2 regions of the Gorillibacterium sp. sgz306347 genome follow, and region 1 is predicted to be linked to the other one. Evidence: riboswitches for the same ligand, from Rfam matches in the RefSeq annotation. Region 1 holds a riboswitch; the other holds the start of a gene.

Region 1 (7,851 bases):
GCAACGTAAACGGGGAAACGCAATTTGCGCTGGACCGTTTCAACGTCCCCGCTCCCCGGCTGGTGGAAGGCGTCGCCGGCGAAACCAAAACGGTCATTCTGGTCGACCATAACGAGCGGCAGCAAAGCGCCCCGGACATCGACCAGGTTCGGGTAGCCGAGGTCATCGACCATCACCGGATCAGCAATTTTGAAACGAGCGGGCCGCTGTATTACCGCGCCGAGCCGGTCGGCTGCACCGCGACCATCATCCTGAAGCTGTACAAAGAGCATGACGTCGAAATTCGGCCCGAAATTGCGGGACTGATGCTGTCCGCCATCATCTCGGATTCCCTCTTGTTCAAGTCGCCGACCTGCACCCCGCTGGATGTGGCGGCTGCCAAAGTGCTGGCCGAAATCGCCGGCGTGGACATCGATACGTACGGCCTGAACATGCTCAAGGCCGGGGCCGACATGAGCAAGAAAACGATCGCGGAGCTCCTGTCCCTTGATGCCAAGGAATTCGAAATGGGCGGCAAAAAAGTCGAAATCGCCCAGGTCAACGTGGTTGATCCCGCCGATGTGCTTACGCGTCAGGCAGAGCTGGAGACCGCGATCAACGGGATCATCGGACAGAAAGGGCTGGATCTGTTCTTCTTCGTGGTAACCGACATTTTGAACAGCGATTCCACCGCCCTTGCCATCGGACCGTCGGCGCATGCCGCCGAGCTGGCTTATCAGGTCAAGCTGGAAAACAACACGGCGCTCCTGAAGGGCGTTGTTTCCCGCAAGGCGCAGATCGTACCGGTTCTGACCGATACGTTCAACAAGCTGTAAGAACCGTCTTTGAACCAACGGAAAAGGCGAAGGAACCGGACGTGCTTGCGTCCCCGGTGCCTTCGCCTTTTTGATGCAATCCGGTGCAGTCCTTACAACCGGAATTTGCCGAGCAAGTCCTGCAGCCTTTCCGCGAGTCCGGCGAGCGCCTGCGACGAAGCGGAAATTTCCTGCATGGCCGCAAGCTGCTCTTCGCAGGTGGCCGATACTTGCTGGGTGGCGTCCGTGCTTTGTCCGGCGGCGTCCTGGACCTTCTCCATCAGGGCGGATATTTCTTCCCCGCCCCTGTTCAGCAGGCTAATGGCTTCTGTCGTTTCCGCCAGCTTTGCCGCTACCTCGGCCACGGAGGACTGGATGTCCGCCAATGCGCCGTTAATATGCTCGGACAGATCGGTCCCGGCTTGAACGGCCTGCAAATCGGCCGAGATCCACTCCGAGGCGTTTTTGGTGTCGGTCAAAATTTCGCGCACCAGCTCGCTCACCTGCTCGGCGGAGACAGCCGATTGCTCGGCCAGCTTGCGGATTTCCGCGGCGACGACGGCAAAGCCCTTGCCGCTTTCCCCGGCACGGGAGGCTTCAATGGCCGCATTAAGCGACAGCAGATTCGTCTGCTTGGAGATGCCGGCCAGGATGGCCGCGATGCCGCCGATTTCGCCGGACCGTTCCGCAAGCTTCTCGATCGCGTCATGCGTCTGCCGGGTCGAATTCATGACCTCGCGCATGTGCGCCAGCACTTCTCCGCCTTCCCGCCGGCCCGTCTCTGCCAGGGCGGCCGCGCTATCCATCAGCGTATCGGCTTCACGCGCCAGGCCGGAGATCCGTCCGATCTCGCCGCCCATGGCGGACAGCGTCTCAGCCGTTTGGCGGACAAGCAGCATCTGCTCCTCCGCCCCGCCCGCCAGCTTCTCGGTAATGGCGCCGACATGCTCCGTCGAAGCGCTCGTTTCTTCGGCTACCGCCGCAAGCTCCTGGGACGAAGACGCCGTTTGATGCGTGACCTCGCTGATGGAAGCGACCATGGTCCGCAAGTCCTCGTTCATGAGGTTCACGTTGGCGGTCAGGTGCGCGATCTCGTCCCGCCCGCGAACCGGAATGTTTTCCGGGGTCAGATTTCCGGATGCGACCTGAACCAGCTTGTTTTCCACAGCCCGGATTTTGCCGGTCAGGCGCCGGGAAAACACATAGGCGGATGCGGCCGCTACCAGCAAAATCACCAGCTCGGACAAGGAGAAGAAGACGAGCGCTTGATTGCGCGCTTCAACAATCTTCTCCTGGGCCTTCGGGTCTCCGATGTACATCATGCCGATGGGGGTCCCGTCGGCGGACCGGATCGGCTCATACGCGGAAAAGATCGCTTGTCCCGCCACGTTCGCCATGCCGACGTAAATCTCGCCATTCGTCAGAACGCGCTCCGCCACTTCGGGAGAAGCCTGTGTGCCCGTTTTCCGGTTGCCCGCTTCGTCCTTAACCGAGGTGGCGATGCGGGTATCGCCCAGGAAAAGCGTCACCAGGTTTCCTTCCGTCGACTGCGTCACCGCGTCCATCACTTCATGATTGTCGTTCAAGGCTACGCCGCCTTTGTAAAGGACGCCGTCGCGCGCTTCCCAATCGCCGGGGTATTTCATATCAAACAACGTCTTCTCCAGCTTCAGCTGCACCCGCATGGAGGCCTCCGTCTCCTGCTTGATCAGCTTCTCTTCCTTCGTAACCGAAATGCCGCCCAACGTGCCGACCGCTAACAGGATCAATACGGTGGTCAGCAAAAAAACCTGCATCCCCAATTTTATCCCCTTGCGCGATTTCTCCATCCCGTACCCCATCCCTTGGCCGCCGCTTCTTGCCGTGCGACCCACTATTTTCTTGGTTTGTCGACATTATTCTACCAAAACGAATAGGACTTGTCGCTTGAACCTGGCACTTTTGAACCAATTTCATAATTTTTAAGTTTCTTAAAAAATTATGTAACCATATTCGCCTAAAAAACTCCCATTCGGCTTCACAGAATGGGTGATAGCAAACGGGCAAACGATTCCTTGATCCGGCTCCAGGTGGACCGGCTGCGATACCGCTCCGGCGTCATTTCCGAGCTGACCCGCATGTCATCCTCGAATGTGCGCGCAAGCAGATCCGCCGTGTGGGTGTCGTACAAAAACGCGTTGACCTCAAAATTCAGGCTGAAGCTGCGGATGTCCAGATTGGCGGTGCCCACGGAAGCGATTTTCCCGTCGGCTACAATCATTTTGGCGTGAAGAAAGCCTTTCTCGTAAAGATAGCATTTGACGCCGAGCGCCAGCAGATCCCCCAGGTTGGACCGGGTGGCCCAGTACACCATTTTGTGATCGGGGAAGCTCGGGATCATGATCCGGACATCGACCCCGGACAGGGCGGCCATCTTTAACGCCGTTAACAAACTTTCATCCGGCACCAGATAAGGGGTCTGCACGTAGACGTATTTTTTGGCCGAATGGATGATTTTGAGGTAGCCGTTGTGGATCTGGTCCAATTCGTTTTCGGGTCCGCTGGAGACGATCTGGATGCCGACGTTTCCGCCGTATTCGTTCATGGGATAATAAGGTTCGCCTCCGGCCAGCTTGTCGGGGGAAGCCAGGTTCCAGTCGAGAAAAAACTGTGCCTGCATCTGGGCCACCGCGCTGCCCTGCACCCGAAGATGCGTGTCGCGCCAAAAGCCGAAGCGCTTTTTGCGGCCGAGGTATTCGTCCCCGATGTTCAGCCCGCCGATGTAGCCGATCTCCCCGTCGATGATGGCGAGCTTCCGGTGGTTCCGGTAGTTGAGCCGGAAGTTCAGGTACGGGATGCGGGACGGGAAAAAAGCCGCCGCCTTTCCGCCCGCTTCGAGAAGCGGCCGGAAGAACCGCCGGGGCAGCCAGGAGCTGCCGATGTCGTCGTACAGAAAGCGCACCTCCACCCCTTCCGCCGCTTTGGCCGCCAGGGCGTTGATGACCGTCTGTCCGATCTCGTCGTTGCGCACGATGTAGTACATCAGGTGAATGTGATGCTTGGCCTGTGCAATATCCCGCAGAAGCGCCGCGAATTTTTCGTTGCCCTCCGTATATACGCTGACCTCGTTGTCCTGCGTGTAAAAAGCATAGCTGCTGGTCAGGTTCATGTAGATCATGTCCAGGTAATCGGCGGCGATCGGATCGTTGAACTTGATGCGGCTTTCGCGGAAAATGCGCCGCTGCCCTTCTATCAGTCGCTCCAGCCCGTTCTGGGTGGCCTCCTGGATTTTGTATATTTTGCGACGGCTCATGGTTTGGCCGAGGATCAGATACAGCACAAACCCGACGCCGGGCAAAAACAGCAGCACCATCACCCAGGCCCAGGTCGTTTCCGGCTTCTTGCGTTCCCAAAACACAACAAACGCAGCCAGAATCAAGTTTGCAATGGAGACAACCGAGTAAATGTCGTTGAATTTCAGCATGCCTGCACCCCGGGGATCAAGTTTACGAACGGCGAGCCAAACGGCGGCCGCGGAAGATCATACACGGTTCTGCACCCATGGTAGCATATTCCCCTTTCGACTTCACAGACTTGACAAAAAAAGATTTGACAAGCACTATATATCGAGTTATTTTAATCATTATCACAAGATATTGATTCAAACGGGTGCCTTTCTCTTATAGATAGAGTAGAGGCTTAATAGGGAAGTCCGGTCAAAGCCGGCGCGGTCCCGCCACTGTGAAGGCCGAGCAGCCGTTCGAGACGCCACTGGATTCGTCCGATGAATCCGGGAAGGCGAACGCTGCGCAGAAGCCTGAGCCAGGAGACCTGCCCGTTTGCAAACACCTTGCACGCCCACGGAGAATGGGCCGGTGTCGCGATCCGCTATCGTTCTGCGTTTGGCCGCAGACCACATAGGGGCGCACCCGTGCCGACCGTCCGGGTGCCCCCTTTTTCATTGCGCACACGGGTTGAAGCGCAAGGTACATACACAAAGAGGTGATCGCATGCTCGTCGTTTACGATTCCAAAACCGGCAACGTCCGCCGCTTCGCCGGAAAGCTCGGGCTCCCTTCCGTTCAGATTGGAGACGACACGCAGGTATCCGAGCCGTTCGCGCTGGTAACCTATACAACCGGGTTCGGCCAGATTCCGCCCCGCACCCGGGTGTTTCTGGAGAAAAACGGAGGGCTCTTGCGCGGCGTTGCAGCGAGCGGAAACCGCAACTGGGGGCACGGGTTCGCGAAAAGCGCGGATACCATTTCGACGGAGTACGGCGTGCCGGTACTGCATAAATTCGAGCTGGCGGGAACCGCCGGCGACATCAAACGATTTCGGGAGGAGCTGGAGAAGCTTGCGGTACATTCAGTTAAATAACCAGTTGATGCAAAAGGGACCGGACGGACCGGACGGCTTCTATCGTCTGGAAAAGGATAAAGAAGCGGTTGAGGCGTTTCTGGAGGAGGTGCGCGAGCGCAGCCTTACGTTCGGCAGCTATCTGGAGCAGGTCGTCTACATGATTGAGCATGATTACTACGAGGACTTCCGCCGGCAGTACACGGGCGAAGAGATTGAGAGCGTCTTCCGCGCCGCCCATGAAGTGCCGTTCACCTATGCTTCCTATATGGCGGCATCCAAGTTTTACACCGACTACGCGATGAAGAGCAATGACAAATCGCTGTATCTGGAGCAGCTGCCCGACCGGGCGGCGGCGGTCGCTTTGCATCTCGGCCGAGGCGATGCCGAAACCGCGCGCACGCTTGCCGTTTCCTTCATGGAGCAGCGCGTGCAGCCGGCTACGCCCACGTTCCTGAACGCCGGCAAAAGCCGCCGCGGCGAAATGGTCTCCTGCTTCCTGCTCGAAATGGACGATTCGCTGAATTCGATCAACTACTGCCTGTCCACCTGCATGCAGCTTTCCAAGGTCGGCGGCGGGGTCGCGGTCAACCTGTCCAAGCTGCGCGGGCGCGGCGAGCCGATCAAAGGCGTCGAAGGCGCGGCCAAAGGCATCATGCCGGTGCTGAAGCTCATGGAGGACGCATTCTCCTATGCCGACCAGATGGGCCAGCGCAAAGGCTCGGGAGCGGCCTATTACAACATTTTCGGCTGGGACGTCATGGAGTTTCTGGACAGCAAAAAGATCAACGCCGACGAGAAAACCCGTCTGAAGACGCTCTCCATCGGCCTTATCGTGCCGGATGTGTTTTACCGGCTGGCGGAGGAGAACAAACCGCACGTTGTATTCGCCCCCTATTCGGTCTACCGGGAATACGGCCGCCATCTGGACGACATGGACATGGACGAAATGTACGACGAGCTTCTGGCCAATGACAAGGTGAAACGCAAAACCGTTATGAGCGCCCGCGACATGCTGACCAAAATCGCCATGATTCAGCTGGAGTCCGGGTACCCGTATATCATGAACAAATCGAACGCCAACCGGAATCACGCCTTGAAGGACATCGGCCAAATCAAAATGTCCAACCTGTGTACCGAAATTTATCAGCTGCAGGAAACGTCGGAAATCGGCGACTATCACGAGGACGACATCATCCGCCGCGACATCAGCTGCAACCTGGCTTCGCTGAACATCGCGAACGTCATGGACAACGGCAAAATCCGCGACTCCGTCCGCGAAGGCATGATTGCCCTGACGGCGGTCAGCGATATGACCCGGATCAAAAACGCCCCCGGCATCGTCAAGGCAAACGCGGAGCTTCATTCCGTCGGCCTCGGGGCGATGAATCTGCACGGCTACCTGGCGAAAAACCGGATTGCCTACGATTCAGAGGAAGCCCGCGAATTCGCCCGCGCCTTCTTTATGGCGGTCAACTTTTACTCGCTGGAGAAGAGCATGGAAATCGCGCGGGAGCGGAAAGAAACATTTGCCGGCTTTGCGCAGTCCGAATATGCCAAAGGAACCTACTTCACCCGTTACCTGGAGCACGATTACCGCCCGGTTTCCAGCCGCGTCCAGGAGCTGTTCGGGGGCATGGCGCTGCCCGGGCCTGCGGAATGGGCCGCCCTCCGCGACCAGGTTCGCGAGCACGGCCTGTATCACGCTTACCGGCTTGCCATCGCGCCGACGCAAAGCATTTCCTATATTCAAAACGCAACATCCAGCGTCATGCCGGTTGTCGATACGATCGAAACCCGCACGTACGCCAACTCGACGACCTATTATCCGATGCCGTACCTGACGGCGGACAATTACTTCTATTATAAATCCGCCTACCGGATGGACCAGTTCAAGGTGATCGACCTGATTGCCGATATCCAGGAGCATGTCGATCAAGGCATCTCCGCCATCCTGCACGTCAACAGCGATGTGACGACCCGGGAGCTGGCACGCTGCTATCTGTACGCCGCCAAAAAAGGCTTGAAGTCCCTCTATTACACACGGACGAACCGCCTGAGCGTTGAAGAGTGCGTCAGCTGCGCGGTTTAACGACCGGCCCGACTTTTTTAAAAACCGCACCCGAAAGGATGATACGCCATGACTCCTTCCCAAGCGCTTGAGGAACTGCGCAAGCCGGCGATCCGCGCCGTAAACTGGAACCGCCCGGACGACGATTTTACGATGATGTTCTGGAATCAAAATATTATGCAGTTCTGGACCGATGAAGAAATCCCTCTCTCCGACGACAAAATGGCGTGGATCACCCTTTCGCCCGAGGAGCAGGACACGTATATGAAGGTGCTGGGCGGGCTTACGCTGCTCGACACCGTGCAGGGCGGCGTCGGCATGCCCGGCATACTGGACCATGTCGAAGGGCTCCAGCGCAAAGCCGTGCTGGCTTTTATGGGCATGATGGAACAGATTCACGCCAAGTCCTACAGCAGCATTTTCACCACGCTGGCTACAACCGAAGAAATTGACGCCGTCTTCCGGTGGGTCGAAGGCAATGAGCAGCTGCAAACCAAAGCGGAGAAGATTTCCCGCTTCTACCGCAACATCACTACGCAAAAGGACCTTTATTTGGCGATGTGCGCTTCGGTCCTGCTGGAAAGCTACTTGTTCTACAGCGGCTTCTTCTACCCGCTTTACCTCGCCGGCCAAGGCAAAATGACGTCCA
Region 2 (7,851 bases), on a different contig from region 1:
GGAATCGCCAAGTAAAGACAAAAGCAGCCGAACAACGCCGCTTCCCCGGCGTCGAACGGCGGAAGGACCATCCGGGGGTAAACCGGGAATACGCCTTTCCCCAGCAGCCTTCCCGCCGCGCACGCCCCGCCGCTCAAGAGCAGCAGCAAAAGCGCCGTATAATCCCGCCGGTCCATCCGGTATACGGAATAAGCGCTTCGTTTGCCGGTGCCGTATCCCCGGGCGTTCATCGAATCGGCCGTCTGCAGGCCTTCTTCCAGACTCCAGACCAGCAGCACCTTCAAAAGGATCATCCCGTTCCGCAGCCTGCTCACAAGGCCGCCCTCCCGCACGCTGATGCCCTTGGCCCTTTGAACAAGCGCGATTTGCTTCAGCCGCACGCGAAAAAGCGGCACAAACCGGATGGCCATCATCGCCAGCAACGAGGTTTTGGGCGCCGCTCCCGAGAACAAATACAGAAACTTGTCGGACGTGACCGCCCGGTTATAGGAAACGAAAACCGTTAATACGGCAATCAGCGTCAAGGCCGCGGTCGTGCCGTACAGCACGGCTTCAAGCGTAACGGGCTGATCCAGAAAATAGAACAGGATGTGCCGTCCCCGGTGGTTAAACAACGGATTGATCAGGGCAATGGCAAACGCGCCGACGAGGGAAAAAGACAGCATCCGGACAAGCGCCCGCCCCGCCCCCTGCAGGACGGCCAGCAGGCCCAGCGCCAGGATGGCCGTCAGCAGATAGAGCGGATGCGAGAGCAGCATGACGAGCATGGCCAGCCCGGCATAAAACAAAAACGCGGGGGCCGGATGCAACGCTGCCATGCCCCGGTTCATGAAGCCTCCGCCCCGATGTCTTTGCCGAGGTCAAGCGTATACAGCCATTCCACTTGGTCGCCCGGAAGAATTGTGACCGCGCCGGCGCTTTTCCTGGCCACTTCCCCATTGACGCGGAACAGCCAGCCGCTTTGCGGGCCGTGGTCGAACTCGTACAGATTGTCGATTCCTTCCACGTAAGCAAGCGCTCCGCTGCCCCGGTACTCCATTGGGATTTTATGTTCCCGGGTGACGCGCTTGAGCAGCTCCAGAGCGGTTTCGCCCTCTTTCACTTCGACCTCGAGAGGAGCCAAAATGACGCCCTGCTCTTTATCGCCCGTGATGGAGAACGAGACGGCCGCCGTTTGGGCCGCAGCCGTCCCGGCAGCCGGCGCCTTTGTCGGCGCGGCGGACGGAGCGTCAGCGGACGCGCTTGGCTTCGGGGATGCGGACGCGGATGCTGAAGCCTGCGGCTTGACCGACGGCGCGGGCGCAGAAGTCGGCGCGGCGGATGCTTTCCCGCCGCTTCCGGCCGAGCCGCCGGGCGCGGACGGCTTCGCCGGGGCCGCCGGTGAGGCCGGCGATGCCGTCGGCGGCGCGGAAGCCTCCGGGGCCGCCGGAGCATCGGGCGCTTCCGGCGCGGAAGCCGTGACGGCCGGGCTCGGCGACGGCGAAACGCCGGACGTCGCAGCGGCGGATACGGCGGGAGAATCCGCCGCCTCCGGCGCCTGCCCGCCCGCTCCGCAGCCGCCCAGCAGCAGGGCGGCCGCTGTCACGATAGCGGCCAAACAACGCGCGGTCCGTCCTTTCAAAGCAAACATCATGGTTCCCCCTTCATAAGGAAAGGAAACGAAGGGCGGCTGAATGCGCCCTTCGCTTCTTTATACCGGTTATTTTTGCGGGTTGCGGGCGTGCGGGCGTGCTTATTTCGCCAGAGCGAAGCACTTCATCGCCACAACGGCCGCCATTTCGCGGGTTACCGCGTCCTTCGGATGAAACGCCCCGGCGGAGCCGACCATGAGGCCGTTGTCGTATACCGCCGCTACATGGGGAACCGCGCCTGCATACATCAGTTTCTGATCGCTGAACGGCAGGCTGTCCGAGGTGCGCTTCAGATCAAACGCCTTGCTGATCATAACCGCCATATCCTGGCGGGTGATCGGCTGGGACGGCTTCATCAAGCCGGCCGAAACGCCTTCCACCAAGCCGAGCTCCTTCGCCTTCATGACGTAGCCGTAATACCAGGTCCCGGGAGCGACATCCGTAAAGCTTTGCTTCGCGTTCGGATTCGGCTGCTCATTCAGCAGCTTCAACAGCAGCGTGGCAAATTCGGCCCGGGTTATTGCTTTTTTCGGTGAGAACCGCAGCTCGTTTACGCCCGTTCCGACCATCAGACCATTCATATAGGCCTGGTCCACATATACGGAAGCCCAAACGGAGACTTCCTTTTGATCGGCGAAGCTTTGCGCCGGTTTTACAATCAGACCGGTTTGTTTACGCACAACAGAAGGAGCATCGCCCGTCCGGTAGCCGCTCACGGTAACCGTATGTTTTCCGGCGGGTACGGAAGAGAAGCCGGCTTTGCCGCTGGCGTCGGTGATCGCAGTGGCAGCACCAATGGCGACTTGTACGCCGGCAGCAGGCGTTTCCACCGTTTTTCCACTTTCCCAGTCAAGTGTTGCTTTCGTAACGGTAACCGTAAATGGCTTGCCGGCCTGCGGTGCCGCAGGGGTTGCGTATACGGCTTGGACAACTTGCGTGTCTCCGCCGCCATAGTAAACGACCGTTTCATCGCCTTTTTCCAGTGCAAACTGGTTCATCCCGACAGATGGGAAAATCCAGTTTCCGTCGCGGATCACCGCGAACATCCAGCCGTCATAGCCTCCGTATACGCCGGATTCCAGTCCGCTGATCGACTTTACAAAAGGACCGTACGCCATTTCTTCAACGACAAGCGCTTTGTTTTGGGCCGTGGTCAGTTCCTTCAAGCCGTCCAGCACATTTGCCGCCTTGACGGAGCCGGAGAACGCGGAACCGGCCTTGTCGCCCTCCACCCGAATGACCGGAGCCGGAGCAAAATCGTACAGGCGGCCGCCGCCTGCTTCAAAGAGCTTGTAAGCGACAAGCGCTTGAAGCGCCTGCTCGGTCGCCATGACATCCGCCTCGCCGGAGAGCTCATGACGGAAGCTGCCTTTGTCGTCGCGGAAGGTCAGCAGCTTGTCCACCAGACTGACGCCGCCCTTGGTGAACCGGGCTTCCGTCGGGTCTATGCCGTGTGCCGTCAGGCCGATGATGACCTGCGCAACGGTTTCGCTGCTTTCCGTGCCCCAGGTCGTGTAGCCGCCCTGCGCGTTTTGCGTCTTGGCGAGCAGCGCAACCGCCTTGTCGGCCGCTGCTTTCACGGCCGGGCGGTCTTTGTAAGGCGCAAGCGCCGTCAGCGCAAAAGCGGTCAGATCGGGATCGCTTGCGTCGCCCGTAAAGGAGAAGCCTCCGTCGGCCAATTGAGCATCCAGAACGTACGCGATCAGCTTGTCGCGGGTCCAGGCGGCTCCCTGCGGAATCTCATACCCGCCCGCATCCAAAGCGACCAGCGCATACAAAGGCCCGTTTAGACCCTGATTCGTCATCTTGGCATGATCCGCAAGACCGGCGATCAGATTGTAACCCGCGTAATCGGCCGCGTTCTTGCCGAGCGCCGTGAGTGCCAGTACCGTGCGCGCGGCGTCGGTAACCCTGCCGTATTGGCCTTTGGCCTCTTTCACGGACGCTTCCAGCTTGGAAACGTAACCGGCGGGAACGTCCGCGCCGAGCCGGGACAGTCCGACGGCTTCCCAATCGGAGTCGACGCCGCCTTTGGTGATTGAGTCCGCCGCGGAATAGACGGCTTCTTCAACCGATACGCCGGTTTCCGCGGTTACCGCGGCTTCGGCTGCGAATGCGCCGGCCGGCAGCGCGGCGGAAAGCAGCAGCAGAAAAGACAGGACAAGTGCAACAACAGATGAATTTCGTTTCAACGTTCAGGCCTCTTTTCTTCATAAAATGATAGATTGGCACAAAAAAAACCGCCTCTGAAGAAGGTGGCGGATTGGTGCGCATGGACATGCGAATACGATCGTTTCTTATCCCACCCCCCGAAGAATCAGAAACACCCGGGCAAGGCAGGTCTCCTGGCTCATGCGTCAAACACGGCTTTTCGCCTTCCCGTCCGGCAGAAACAGTGGCGTGTGAAAAGCCGCTCGGCATTTACAGTGGCGGGACCGCGCCGGATTCGCACCGGCTTCCCTATTAAGCGGGTTTGTTCGACAGCCAAACCCGCACCTTTGCCCGAAACGGTTATGAACTTGTCCTATTATCATAGCTTTTCGGAACCCGTTTGTCCACATCGCCCGAGGATTGGCGGAGCTCCTTGACGGGTAATAGAGAAGTAGAAAGCCTGCGGCCGGACACCTTGCATGCCGGCCGTTCAACCTATCAACGGGAGGTTCGACACCATGAGACATTTGAATGAAGATCAAATAAAAACGCTGCGCACCCGCCTGGAGGAGGAACGTAACGAGCTGAACGCCCAGCTAGAGCGAAACGAGAACGAGTCGCTGCGGGATTCCACCGGCGAGCTGACGGCGGCGGACAACCACCCGGGCGACACCGGGACCGAGCTTTTCGAGCGAAGCCGGGACCTGGCGCTGAATGAATCCGAGCAATCCCGGCTTGCCGAAGTAGAGGCCGCTCTGGAACGGGTTGGCAACGGCACGTACGGCATCTGCGAGAAAAGCGGGGAACCGATCCCGTATGAGCGCCTTGAAGCGATTCCATGGACCCGGTTCACCGTGGAGCATTCCGAGATGCAGGAGGTATCCGACAGCCGTCCGGTCGAAGAAGAAGTGATGGTGCCTGGGCGCGGCGTTACGGACCGTCATTACGTGACCGAGCAGGCCGAACGGGACGACAACGACGCCTGGCGCATTGTCGAGGAATATGGAAATTCCGATTCTCCGGCCATGGCCGACGATCCCGACCGCTTCCGCTATACCGATTCGAAAGGCGGCGGCAACGGAGACGGCAGCGTTCAGAAAATGGACGATTTCGCCGCCACCGACATCGACGGCGCCAACCGAAGGGCCATACGCGGAAAGGAATACGACCGCTACCTGCAAAATGACGAAGGAGACGCCGTTTTTGAAGCCGAGCGCTCGGCGGCGGAACGCGGCAAGCCGGTCGACTAAACCGGCTGCGCCTTTTTCGCCTCTCCTGCGCTAGTCCCCACCCGCCTCCCCGTCTGCGGAATATACTGAACGCAGACGAAACAAGGAGGCGGGATCGGGTGAAGGCAACGAACCCCCTGCACATTTGGATTTTTACACTGGAGTATCAACCCCATATTATCGGAGGACTCGGAACGGTCGCGACGGAGCTGACAAGATCGCTTGTGCGCCGGAACCTTTCGGTCACGTTGTTTACCAGAGGAGAAGGGCGCTGGATAACAAGCGGCAAAAGCGGGTCTCTCCGCGTCGTCCGGCTGCCCGGCCTCCCTGCGTTTTACAGCGAGAAAAACCGCAGCTTTTACACCTCCCCTCTCATCCGGTATGCCCTCCGTTCCGGCCTGCCGCGTCCGGACGCCATTCAGGTTCACAGCCTGGAATTTGCGCTCGCCGCCCTGGAATGCCGGAGACTGTTCCGGGCGCCCCTGATTTATTCCTGCCACTCGCTCGTTTCCGGTTCTCCCTCTCGGGTCGCTACAAAACGGCTGCAGCTGATTTTGCTGCGCAATGCCAACCGCATCGCTGTTCCAAGCCGCTCCCTGAGGAGTGAAATCATCCAGACGGTTCCGGCGGCTGCCGGCAAAATCGCCGTTATTCCGCATGGCGTACGAAAAGGCAAGCCGCCGGCCCGCGTCAATCCGGGCAAGCTTTTGTTTGTGGGCCGGCTGATTCCCTCCAAAGGAGTGGAGCCGCTGGTACGCGCCTTTGTGCGCGTCCGCAGATTAAGGCCTTCCGCGTCGCTGACCATCGTCGGAAAGGGGTCTGCGCTGTATGTACGGCGCTTGCGCCGTTATATCCGGCGTCATGGGGCGGCACGGAGTGTAATCTGGACCGGCTTCAAAACGCCGCCCGAGGTGCAGCGAATGTACCGCAAACACGGAGCTGTGGTTGTGCCGAGCTCGCACGAATCGTTCGGTTTGGTCGCGTTGGAGGCGATGGCGAACGGCGTCCCGCTCCTCGCCACACAGCGGGGCGGCCTGAAGGAATTCGTCCGCAATTCTACGGCCGGTGTTTTGGCGGAGCCCCGGGAACCGGACATTGCCCGCGCGATCGCTTCCATGTGGCGGCATCCCGCCGCGACGGAGCGGAAACGAAAAGCCGCCCTTCGCGTCTCCCGCCAATACCGCTGGCCAGCAGCCGCCCGCCGGTACGAGGCGCTGTTTCGCGAAAGGACGGCGCGCATCAAAAAGCTTGACAAGGAGGAATGAACAGATGCCTTCCCTGGCCATCCGAATGGCGGAAAGGTTCGGTCTTCCCGCCGTCAGCGCGGTCCCGGTGTCGGAAGGCGTTTACCGTGTCAAAACCGCCGGCGGGATTCCGTACAGCCTGAAACGAATGCCGTTCCCCCCGCAAAGGCTGCGTTGGATCGACCAATCCCTCAGGCGCCTGAGAAGCCATGGCGCCCCTCCGCTGGCCTGGCGCAGACCGGAGCAGCGCCACGGGAAGCGCGTCTTCCTCCTTACCCCCGACAAGCAGCAAACCTATGTCCTCACGCCTTGGTTCCATGGCCGATGGCCGTCGCTCGGTTCCCGCAGCGACCTGCGGCTGTGCGGCGCAGCGCTGGCCCGGTTTCACGCCGCAAGCAAGGGAATGCCGCTGAACGCAAAAGGCGCGAACAACCGGATCGGGGCTTGGCCGCGGGAGCTCGGCGGCATGAAGCGGGATTTGGAGCGGCTGCTCTCGGAAGCGGCCCTTCAGGCACGCGACCGGCGGATCGCCGATTGGATCGGCCGCCATCGCAAGGAGCTGACCGGCTACGCGAAAGGCGCGCAGCTTCGGTTGGCCAAAGCCGGGTACAGCGGGCAATGCAGGCTCCGCCGAAACGCTGTTCTCTGCCACGGCGACGGGGGGCCGACCAATTTTATTATCGACGCCCGCGGCCGGATGCGCCTGATCGATTTTGAGACGCTGCGCATTGATTTGAGGGCTTACGACCTGTACCGGCTGCTTTTTAATACCTGCAAGGAGAGGGCGTGGAGGTTCTCGACAGCGGAAGCGGTTCTGGCCGGCTACCGGTCGTTCTCCCCTCTTACCGCGGACGACTGCCGGCTGGCGGCGGCGTGGCTGCGGTTTCCCCGCACGACGCACCTCCTTTTCCGCGCAAACCGAAATGGCCAGGTCACACTAACGCTCGGGGAGCTGAACGCCGCCCTGCTGGCGGAACGCCGAATCACCGGCTTCCTTTTGCAGCTGGACCAGTTCCGTTTGTCCTCCCTCGGCGGCAAAAAGCCCGCAGCCGCGCGATAAACACGCGGTGCGGGCGATTTTCTTCCGAATGGCGGTTTACCGGGCTTTCGGATCAATCCTGCGGCTGCAGCAGCTTCGTGTAAAGGTCCATGTACTGCCTTGCCGCCTGGCTCCAGCCGAAATCCAGCTTGGAAATATTGGCGATCAGCTTCTTCCACACTTCCTCGTCCCGGTACAAGCCGACGGCGCGCTGGATCGTGAACAGAAGCTCGTGGGCATTGTAGTTGGCGAAGCTGAACCCCGTCCCTTCTCCTGTGAATTCATTGTAGGGCAGAACGGTGTCCTTCAGGCCGCCCGTCTCCCGGACGATCGGCACCGAGCGGTACCGGAAGGCGATCAGCTGCCCCAGGCCGCAGGGCTCGAACTGGGACGGCATAAGAAACATATCGGAAGCCGCGTAAATCCGGTGCGCCAGCTCTTCCTGGAAACGAATATGTACGGACACTTTGTCCGGATGACGCTCCGCAAGCTCCTTGAAAAACTGCTCGTATTTCCAGTCTCCCGTTCCGAGCAGTACGAACTGGATGTCGTCCTGC

The links. A riboswitch is a leader RNA that binds a small molecule or an ion and turns the genes downstream of it on or off. The one in region 1 is predicted to bind cobalamin.
Region 2: it holds a riboswitch for cobalamin, as region 1 does, so the genes downstream of both, AC6I6H_RS10610 (S-layer homology domain-containing protein) here and nrdI (class Ib ribonucleoside-diphosphate reductase assembly flavoprotein NrdI) in region 1, are expected to answer to the same signal.

The regions. Positions count from the first base shown of each region.
Region 1 covers NZ_JCAPET010000045.1:19,635-27,485, forward strand. The annotation lists gene AC6I6H_RS18710 (manganese-dependent inorganic pyrophosphatase) at 1-815, shown strand, start outside; gene AC6I6H_RS18715 (methyl-accepting chemotaxis protein) at 908-2,590, opposite strand; gene cls (cardiolipin synthase) at 2,812-4,257, opposite strand; cobalamin riboswitch at 4,424-4,626, shown strand; gene nrdI (class Ib ribonucleoside-diphosphate reductase assembly flavoprotein NrdI) at 4,784-5,152, shown strand; gene nrdE (class 1b ribonucleoside-diphosphate reductase subunit alpha) at 5,130-7,223, shown strand; gene nrdF (class 1b ribonucleoside-diphosphate reductase subunit beta) at 7,314-7,851, shown strand, end outside.
Region 2 covers NZ_JCAPET010000016.1:31,499-39,349, reverse strand. The annotation lists gene AC6I6H_RS10625 (energy-coupling factor transporter transmembrane component T) at 1-830, opposite strand, end outside; gene AC6I6H_RS10620 (DUF4430 domain-containing protein) at 827-1,123, opposite strand; gene AC6I6H_RS10615 (hypothetical protein) at 1,125-1,649, shown strand; gene AC6I6H_RS10610 (S-layer homology domain-containing protein) at 1,733-3,823, opposite strand; cobalamin riboswitch at 3,950-4,147, opposite strand; gene AC6I6H_RS10605 (TraR/DksA C4-type zinc finger protein) at 4,301-5,032, shown strand; gene AC6I6H_RS10600 (glycosyltransferase family 4 protein) at 5,131-6,276, shown strand; gene AC6I6H_RS10595 (phosphotransferase) at 6,281-7,315, shown strand; gene glgA (glycogen synthase GlgA) at 7,368-7,851, opposite strand, start outside.